DNA from 2 places in the Priestia aryabhattai genome. Region 1 is predicted to be linked to the other one. Evidence: predicted binding sites of a transcription regulator. Region 1 holds the regulator's gene; the other holds the start of a gene.
What was found. Region 1 encodes LexA, which represses DNA repair genes until DNA is damaged. Its sites were predicted from a motif close to CGAACATATGTTCG; they were not measured.

Region 1 (4,439 bases):
ATTGATGTGAAAGATTTTCTTAAACAGCACAGAAAACTCTTGACCTTCTGTGCGAGAGCTGATTTCTAAAAATAAATATTTACCTGAAAACACGGTAATAGAGCGGATTAGTCGTTCAATGCCCTCTGAATCTTTATGAAACGTAAGCTGAGAATACTCATAAGATAGTTTTAACAGCACGATTTTATAGAAAAAATGTAAAAATAAATTATAGTAATGTTGGCCAAATAGATGATTCATTAAAAGCTGATCTGTTTTAGAGTCTGTCGATTTAGAAATACACGAAAACACATGGTCTGTTATGACGTAATAGGTTTCAGGAGCCCATCTTGAATACACGTGTTTGGTATTATACGTTTTAATATACTCATGATTGTGTGCAGAGATAAACGGTTTCCCGTGAGGTGTATAGCTATTTAGCTGTCCCGTACGAAATAAAGTTGCGGAGTTAATCTCTTGCTCTTGATTTACCGTTACATAACTTAATACAAACATCCGTTCATCGATAAAATAAGGAAGGCTCCCGATGTGCTTTTCACGTTTGGCTTCTTTTTTGATGTGTTCGTTCAAAAATGGTGCGAGCTGTGAAAAAATATAATCTTGTACTTTGCTATAGTGATGATGTTCATAGGTAATGGTGGATCCATACTCTTCAGCAAGCTTCGGTTCTAATACACGAAAATGATTCATGAATTCTAAAATATCATCATAGGTGTAATGATTATGGCTCATCTCAGTGCGAATGGTCATGACGCCAATTTCAAAAGGACATAAAAAAACATCTACAGATAGCACGTTGCTAGACACGGTGGTGGAGGAAGTGTGTAACGTAACGGTATGGTCTATTTTTTTTGAAAATCGAAACAACCCTTCTTTTTCGCACGAATCAGGAAATAGAATACATTCAATGTAAGGAAGAAAATATTGATCCAAGCTATCATGAGATACGTAATATTGTTCTCCGTAGTATTCTTTTTCTAAATGTTTATTTTGAATGGAAAAAAACTCGAACAAATTTGCTTCCAGTGCATGAACAAGCTGCTCTTTATTTTTTCGATCAAAAGAAAAAGGGAAAAGAAACATGTTCATTGCTTTAGTAGGCATAATGGTTTGAAATGGTTCTGTTTTCCTTGGTGTATTGGTCATAAACTACATCCTTCTGATGGTCGGTTGTATTTCCTTTTAGAAGTCGAGGAAGTGCAGATAGAGAGTAAAAGTTACAATGAGTTTTAGAAAAACTGTTCTACCTGCTTGCAATGATTCAACGTATCATTTATAATATGCCAATTTTTTTAGAAAACAAACGTAAAAAAACCAACTAACATCATGATTAGTTGGTTTTACATACAGTGTGTTATTAGTGAATCGTGCGATATACACCAGTTACTTTTCCTAAAATCGTTACGTGGCGAAGAATAATAGGCGCCATCGTTGAATTTTCAGGCTGTAAACGAACAAAATTTTCTTCTTTAAAGAAACGTTTGACCGTTGCTTCATTATCTTCGGTCATAGCCACCACAATATCTCCATTGTTAGCTGTTTGCTGCTGACGTACGATTACCATATCGCCATCTAGAATACCTGCTTCAATCATACTTTCTCCCATAATTTCAAGCATAAATACATGATCATCTGGAGAGACGAATTTATCTGGAAGAGGGAAATATTCTTCCACATTTTCAATGGCTGTTATAGGAAGACCCGCTGTTACTTTACCGATAACAGGAACATTAATGACATTGCTTTTAGGGATGTTTACTTCGTCTAGTTGAAGAACTTCAATTGCTCTTGGTTTTGTTGGATCTCTGCGAATTAACCCTTTGCTTTCCAAACGAGCTAAATGCCCGTGTACAGTGGAGCTAGAGGCTAATCCTACTGCTTCCCCAATCTCACGAACAGAAGGCGGATAACCTTTTAATTTTACTTCGTGCTTAATAAAATCTAGTATGTCTTGTTGACGTTTTGATAGCTTCATATTTTTCACCTCGATTTTAGCTATTCTTTAGGTGAATTATACCACGTGATGTGTCAATATACAAACATAAGTTCGAAGAATTCCATTGACAGAAACAAATGTTCTCAATAAAATAAGAACATATATTCTGATAGGGGGATCATAATATGCAACAATTCTTACATTCTATGAAACATTACGCTATTTTTTTTGCAGTTATCGCTGTACTTACATATGTATTGACGCTGGTTTTAGGAGCAGATAAAGTAGATTTAGACAAATATTCAACGGTTACTATTACAAAAGGAGATACGCTTTGGGAATTGTCTAACAAGTATCATAATCACCATCATTTGACCGCCAATGAATTTGTCAAATGGGTTGAAGACGTCAATAATTTAAATTCAGATACTGCCCAGTCTTTATCTCCTGGAGATAAATTATATATTCCTGTTTTAAAAAAAGAGTTGCATAATCAAGTGGCAATTGAACAGTAGTGTGTAACGGCCGTTCCTGAATATTGTTAGAAGCCGAAAAGGTCGTGATAAAAGTGGACGCCATTATTTATTGCCGTGTCAGTACGAATAAAAAAACCCAAGAAACATCTTTACAGCGCCAGCAAGAAGAATTAAAAAAGCTTGCTGATCTTCACCATCTAGACGTAAAAAAAGTCGTAATGGAAAAAGCAAGCGGATATGATGTAGACAGAGAGGGTATTTTGGATGTTCTTCATACAATGAAAGAAGAGAAAATATCTGTGCTGCTCATTCAAGATGAAACACGATTAGGCAGAGGAAATGCCCGAATTGCGCTGCTTCATGCTTTTCATAAAGAAAACGCCACGATCTATACGATTAGTCATCAAGGTCAGCTTCAGCTTTCAGAATCTGATTCGATGGTGTTAGATATTATTAGCTTAGTGGAAGAGCATCAGCGGAAATTACATAATGCTAAAATTAAAAGAGGAATGAAAAGAGCCGTAGAAAACGGTTATCGTCCGCAGCAAAATTTAAAAAATCAAGGAGTTAACTCGGGAAGAGAAAAAAAAGAAGCGCCGATTGAAGAAATTGTACGCCTGCGTCATAACGGCTTAACCTTTGCTGAAATTTCAGTTACGCTAAAAGGTTTTGGTTATAATATTTCAAAAGCGACGGTACATCGTCGCTATCAAGAGTATAAAGAGAGTGCTCAATCTCTTGATAAAACGAAAGAGATTTAGTAAGATGACTACATGTTGCCGGAACTGCTCGGTAATTTTAATTATTGATTATAAGGAGATAGGTTTTATATGCTATCAAAAGATAAACTTGCTCGTATTAATGCTCTTTCAAAAAAGGCAAAGACTGAAGGTTTGACAGAATCTGAAGCGAAAGAACAGCAAGAGCTACGTCAGGAATATTTAAAAGTTTTCCGACAATCTATGACAAATCACCTTCATACGATTAAAGTTGTGGACGAAGAAGGTAAAGATGTTACGCCTAAGAAGTTAAAAGAGAGTAAAAAGAAGCGTCTTCACTAAGATGTTCTAGTAAAACTAGAGGGAGTGTTCTCTCTAGTTTTTTGTATATTTTTAATAAGGCGCACAAAAACTGTAAAAGTAGAAATTTTTTTGGTTCAAGTATTGTACAAATAAGCAAATCATTAGTATGATAACATATGTACATAGTTTTGAAAGGAATGAAGAGTATGACACAACGTATTGAAGATCTTTCGATTGCAACAATTCGTACTTTATCAATCGATGCGATTGAAAAAGCAAATTCAGGTCACCCAGGTATGCCAATGGGAGCTGCTCCAATGGCATATACATTGTGGACAAAATTTATGAACATCAATCCAAAGAATCCAAACTGGTTCAACCGTGATCGTTTTGTATTATCAGCAGGACACGGATCAGCACTATTATACAGCTTGCTTCATTTAGCTGGATATGACTTATCAATTGAAGACCTTAAAAACTTCCGTCAATGGGGAAGTAAAACACCAGGCCATCCGGAGTTCGGTCATACAGCAGGTGTTGATGCAACAACTGGCCCACTAGGACAAGGTATTGCAATGGCTGTTGGTAAAGCAATGGCAGAACGTCATTTAGCTGAAACATACAACAAAGAAGGTTTAGAAATTGTAGACCACTTTACGTATGGTATCTGTGGTGACGGAGACTTAATGGAAGGTGTATCTGCTGAAGCAGCTTCATTAGCGGCACACTTAAAATTAGGACGCTTAGTTGTTTTATACGATTCAAATGATATTTCTTTAGACGGAGATTTAGATCGCTCGTTCTCTGAGAACGTAGAAGATCGTTTCAAAGCTTACGGATGGCAAGTAATCCGCGTTGAAGACGGCAATGACTTGACAGCGATTGCAAATGCAATCGAAGAAGCAAAAGGCGATTTAACACGCCCAACGCTAATTGAAGTAAAAACAACAATCGGATTTGGTTCTCCAAACCACGCAGGTACTTCTGGCGTGCACGGTTCTCCGT
Region 2 (4,439 bases), on a different contig from region 1:
TTGAAGATGTGCTGAATGGTCGAAAAGCCATTATGGACCGCTATCTTTTGCATCTAACAGAAGAAGAGCTTTCCATGATGGCTTCTATTACGAAAAAGCTTGCAACGTTAGCTGCTTCTTATACAGATAAGCAGCAGTAACAAAAAAGAGGAGAGACACACGATGGAAAATCAAAAAAATTCAAAGCGCACGCTCTTATTAATTGGGTTAATTATTGCGATGTTCTTTTCTGCACTTGATGGAACCATTGTCGGAACAGCTATGCCAAGAATCGTAGGAGACCTTGGTGGGCTAAGCATGATGACATGGCTGACAACAGCCTATTTGTTAACGTCGACAACGGTTGTTCCGATTGCAGGGAAGCTCGCTGATTTAGTAGGACGCAGAGTGATTTATGTTACAGGACTTATTATTTTTATGGTCGCTTCTGCTCTATGTGGAATGGCAAATAACATGACAGAGCTTATTTTATTCCGTGCATTACAAGGAATTGGCGGCGGCGTTATGATGCCGATGGCAATGATTGTAATCGGTGATTTATTTACGGGAAAAGCACGAGCTAAGTTTCAAGGAGTATTCGGAGGAATTTACGGTCTTGCTTCTGTCATTGGTCCACAAATTGGCGGATGGATTGTTGATTCACTGAACTGGAAATGGGTGTTTTACATCAACTTGCCGGTAGGGATACTCGCTACCGTTTTTATTGCACTGGGACTTCAAGGAAAGAAACACACGGGACCTGTGAAATTCGATGTAGCCGGTATGTTCACAATGGTTATCGGAGTAGTAAGTTTGCTTCTTGCCCTGAGCTTTGGAGGAAAAGACTACGACTGGAACTCTTGGCAAATTATTAGTCTATTTACACTTGCTGCAGTTGGGATCATAAGCTTTATTATTGTGGAAACGAAAGCTAAAGAGCCGATTCTTCCGATGTATTTATTTAAGAACCGAACGTTTACGCTCTTAAATATAATTGGCTTTTTTATGAGCATTGGCATGTTCGGAGCTATTACATTTGTTCCGTTCTTTATGCAAGGAATCGTAGGAGTAAGCGCCTCAGCATCAGGTACCATTATGACACCGATGATGATTTCAATGATTGTAACAAGTATTATTGGAGGACAGCTTGTCTATAAAGTCGGAATCAAGCCTCAAATCGTAGCGGGTATGCTCATTATGGCAGGAGGGTTCTTCATGTTAACGACATTAGACCTTCATACTAGCAAGCTGGTTGCTACTTCTTATATGGCCATAATCGGTTTAGGAATGGGTCTTGTGATGCCGATTTTAACACTCGCTCTTCAAGAAAGCTTTTCAAAAGAAGAGCTCGGTGTGGTTACATCATCAAGTCAATTTTTCCGTTCAATTGGAGGAACGTTCGGTATTACTATTTTAGGAGCGGTAATGAATGCAAAATCAGGTACGCTTCTTACTGACAAACTCGTTCCATATTTAAACACATTGCCTGCTCAAGCAAGCGCTTTTGCGGACGGGTTCAAAAAAGCCATTGATACGAATCCTGAAAGTGTGCTGCAGATGCTCTTTAGCCCTGAAGCGCTAAAGAGTATTCCAACTGCGCTTTCAGACAGCATTGTGCCAATTTTGAAGACCTCGCTAATGAGCGCATTGCACAGCGTCTTTTTTATGGGATTAGCTTTTATTATTTTAGGAGCGGTATGCACCTTGTTCTTAAGGCAGATCAAGCTTTCAAATAAAAAAGCCGAAGAAAAATCAGAAGAAGGCATTGCTGAAGTAGAGCCATCACATTAAAAAAAGCGCACAAATTTGTGCGCTTTTTTCTATATTAACTAGTTGTTTCATTAGGCTTGCGAAGAAAAGGGGATTGTTTAGACGTGTCATACGAAATTTGATCAAGCAAATAGGTTAAATACAAATTCAGTTCAAACCGATCTTCCGACACAAAATCTGTAAGCGCTTGCTTATTATCTTTCCACATGAGAATTCCTCCTTAATTTTACATACTAATGAATGGATTTAATATCAGAAAGCTGAAGGGAAACAACGGCTTCATTTTCGTCTTTTACGGATAGAATTTGCTGATGGAGATTTAAGTTGTGCACGCGGCCTTTGCACGTTTGCAACGTTCCATCTTTATAGTAAGAAACAGTTATCGTCCCACTTTTCGTTAATTCTCGTAAAAACATTCAAGAAGCCTCCTTAAAAAAGATTACCTGGTTTAAAAGCCAGTCCTTTCATGTGAGATGAGCAAAAGGGAATCGTATGTACTGCAAGCTTCCCTTTATATTCTTCAACGTTTATGAATAGATCGAATAAAAGGTTGCTAGCCCACCTATAAACTGTCCTAAATTTCAGAATATACTGTCTTTTCCTTATAGTGTTTTTTAAAAGGATTAATGTTACATTTATTATGTAACATTCTGATGAGAAAGAAAACCGTTTCTACAAAACTTCTCTAAAAATTACAAAATATTCATATTCATGTGAAGGATGTAGAATGAACAAATATGAAAGGAAACGTGTTTCATAAAAAACGTAAATAAAGCATCAATTATTAATCATCTTAATACTAGTTATCAATTATATGTATTTTACTAATTTATTCTTCTTCGATAAAATGCAGGTAGACGAATTTGATAAGAATTTTCTAATGATTTATATAATTAAATTTGATATAATCTATAGGAATAATAATGTATGAAGGGAAACATCATTGATTAATTAGACACAGGTGTTGAATGTTGTTGAAGATGATTCGTAAAAGCATACATAGTTAAATTATATATTTTTGTGAGGTGGACAGTGTTGCAACTTAAGGTAGTAAACAGCCCTTTTAATCAAGAACAAGCAGATTTGCTTAATCGCCTTCTGCCGACATTAACAGAAGCACAAAAAATGTGGTTGAGCGGTTATTTAACAGCATCTCAATCTACGTCTGCCGAAGGAACGCCAGCCGTTCCTACAGCAGTGCCTGCTCAAACGGAGCAGACGGTTTCAAAAGACGTAACGATTCTTTACGGATCACAAACAGGAAATGCTCAAGGACTTGCTGAAAATACAGGTAAAACGCTTGAAGCAAAAGGTTTTAATGTAACTGTATCTTCTATGAATGATTTCAAACCAAATAATTTAAAGAAACTTGAAAATTTATTAATTGTCGTAAGTACACATGGAGAAGGAGAGCCGCCGGATAACGCGCTATCTTTCCACGAATTTCTTCACGGACGTCGTGCGCAAAAACTTGAGAACTTCCGTTTTTCTGTCTTGTCGCTTGGAGACAGCTCATACGAATTTTTCTGTCAAACGGGAAAAGAATTTGATGTGCGCTTAGCAGAACTTGGCGGTGAAAGACTGTATCCGCGCGTTGACTGTGATTTAGATTTTGAAGAGCCAGCAAATAAATGGCTTAAAGGTGTTATTGACGGGTTAAGCGAAGCAAAAGGACACAGCGCTTCGGCAGCTGTTCCAGCGGAAGCACCTGCAGGAACTTCGCCATATTCAAGAACAAATCCTTTTAAAGCAGAAGTGCTTGAGAACTTAAACTTAAACGGTCGCGGATCAAATAAAGAAACACGACACCTAGAACTATCTCTAGAAGGTTCAGGTTTGACGTATGAACCAGGAGACAGTTTAGGTATTTATCCTGAAAATGACCCAGAGCTTGTTGATCTTCTTCTTAACGAATTCAAGTGGGATGCAAGTGAAAGTGTAACGGTTAATAAAGAAGGAGAAACGCGTCCTCTTAGAGAAGCGCTAATCTCTAATTTTGAAATTACCGTATTAACAAAACCGCTTTTAAAGCAAGCAGCTGAGCTTACTGGAAACGATAAATTAAAAGCGCTTGTGGAAAATCGCGAGGAATTAAAAGCATACACACAAGGCCGTGATGTGATTGACTTAGTTCGTGACTTCGGCCCATGGAACGTATCGGCCCAAGAGTTTGTAGCCATTTTACGCAAAATGCCAGCGCGCCTTTACTCGATTGCAAGCAGCTTATCAGCAAACCCTGATGAAGTTCATCTAACAATTGGAGCTGTACGCTATGAAGCGCACGGACGCGAGCGTAAAGGTGTTTGTTCAGTCTTATGTTCAGAACGTTTGCAGCCAGGCGATACGATTCCTGTATACCTTCAAAGTAATAAAAACTTTAAGCTTCCTCAAGACCAAGAAACGCCGATTATTATGGTGGGACCTGGTACAGGTGTAGCTCCGTTCCGCTCATTTATGCAAGAACGTGAAGAAACAGGGGCAAAAGGCAAGTCATGGATGTTCTTTGGAGATCAGCACTTCGTAACAGACTTCCTTTACCAAACAGAATGGCAAAAGTGGTTAAAAGATGGCGTGCTGACAAAAATGGACGTGGCGTTTTCACGCGATACAGAAGAAAAAGTATACGTACAAAACCGTATGCTCGAACATAGTAAAGAATTATTCCAGTGGTTGGAAGAAGGCGCATCTTT

Region 2: a site for LexA is predicted at 2,289-2,302, ahead of M3225_RS08735 (YolD-like family protein). Genes of this name have one in related genera too.

The regions. Positions count from the first base shown of each region.
Region 1 covers NZ_JAMBOQ010000001.1:462,012-466,450, reverse strand. Annotated here, with positions in the region: gene M3225_RS02445 (hypothetical protein) at 1-1,146, opposite strand, end outside; gene lexA (transcriptional repressor LexA) at 1,358-1,975, opposite strand; gene yneA (cell division suppressor protein YneA) at 2,122-2,451, shown strand; gene M3225_RS02430 (YneB family resolvase-like protein) at 2,505-3,173, shown strand; gene M3225_RS02425 (DUF896 domain-containing protein) at 3,243-3,473, shown strand; gene tkt (transketolase) at 3,641-4,439, shown strand, end outside.
Region 2 covers NZ_JAMBOQ010000002.1:373,853-378,291, forward strand. Annotated here, with positions in the region: gene M3225_RS08720 (MarR family winged helix-turn-helix transcriptional regulator) at 1-140, shown strand, start outside; gene M3225_RS08725 (MDR family MFS transporter) at 163-1,770, shown strand; gene M3225_RS08730 (hypothetical protein) at 1,805-1,957, opposite strand; gene M3225_RS08735 (YolD-like family protein) at 1,983-2,165, opposite strand; gene M3225_RS08740 (assimilatory sulfite reductase (NADPH) flavoprotein subunit) at 2,785-4,439, shown strand, end outside.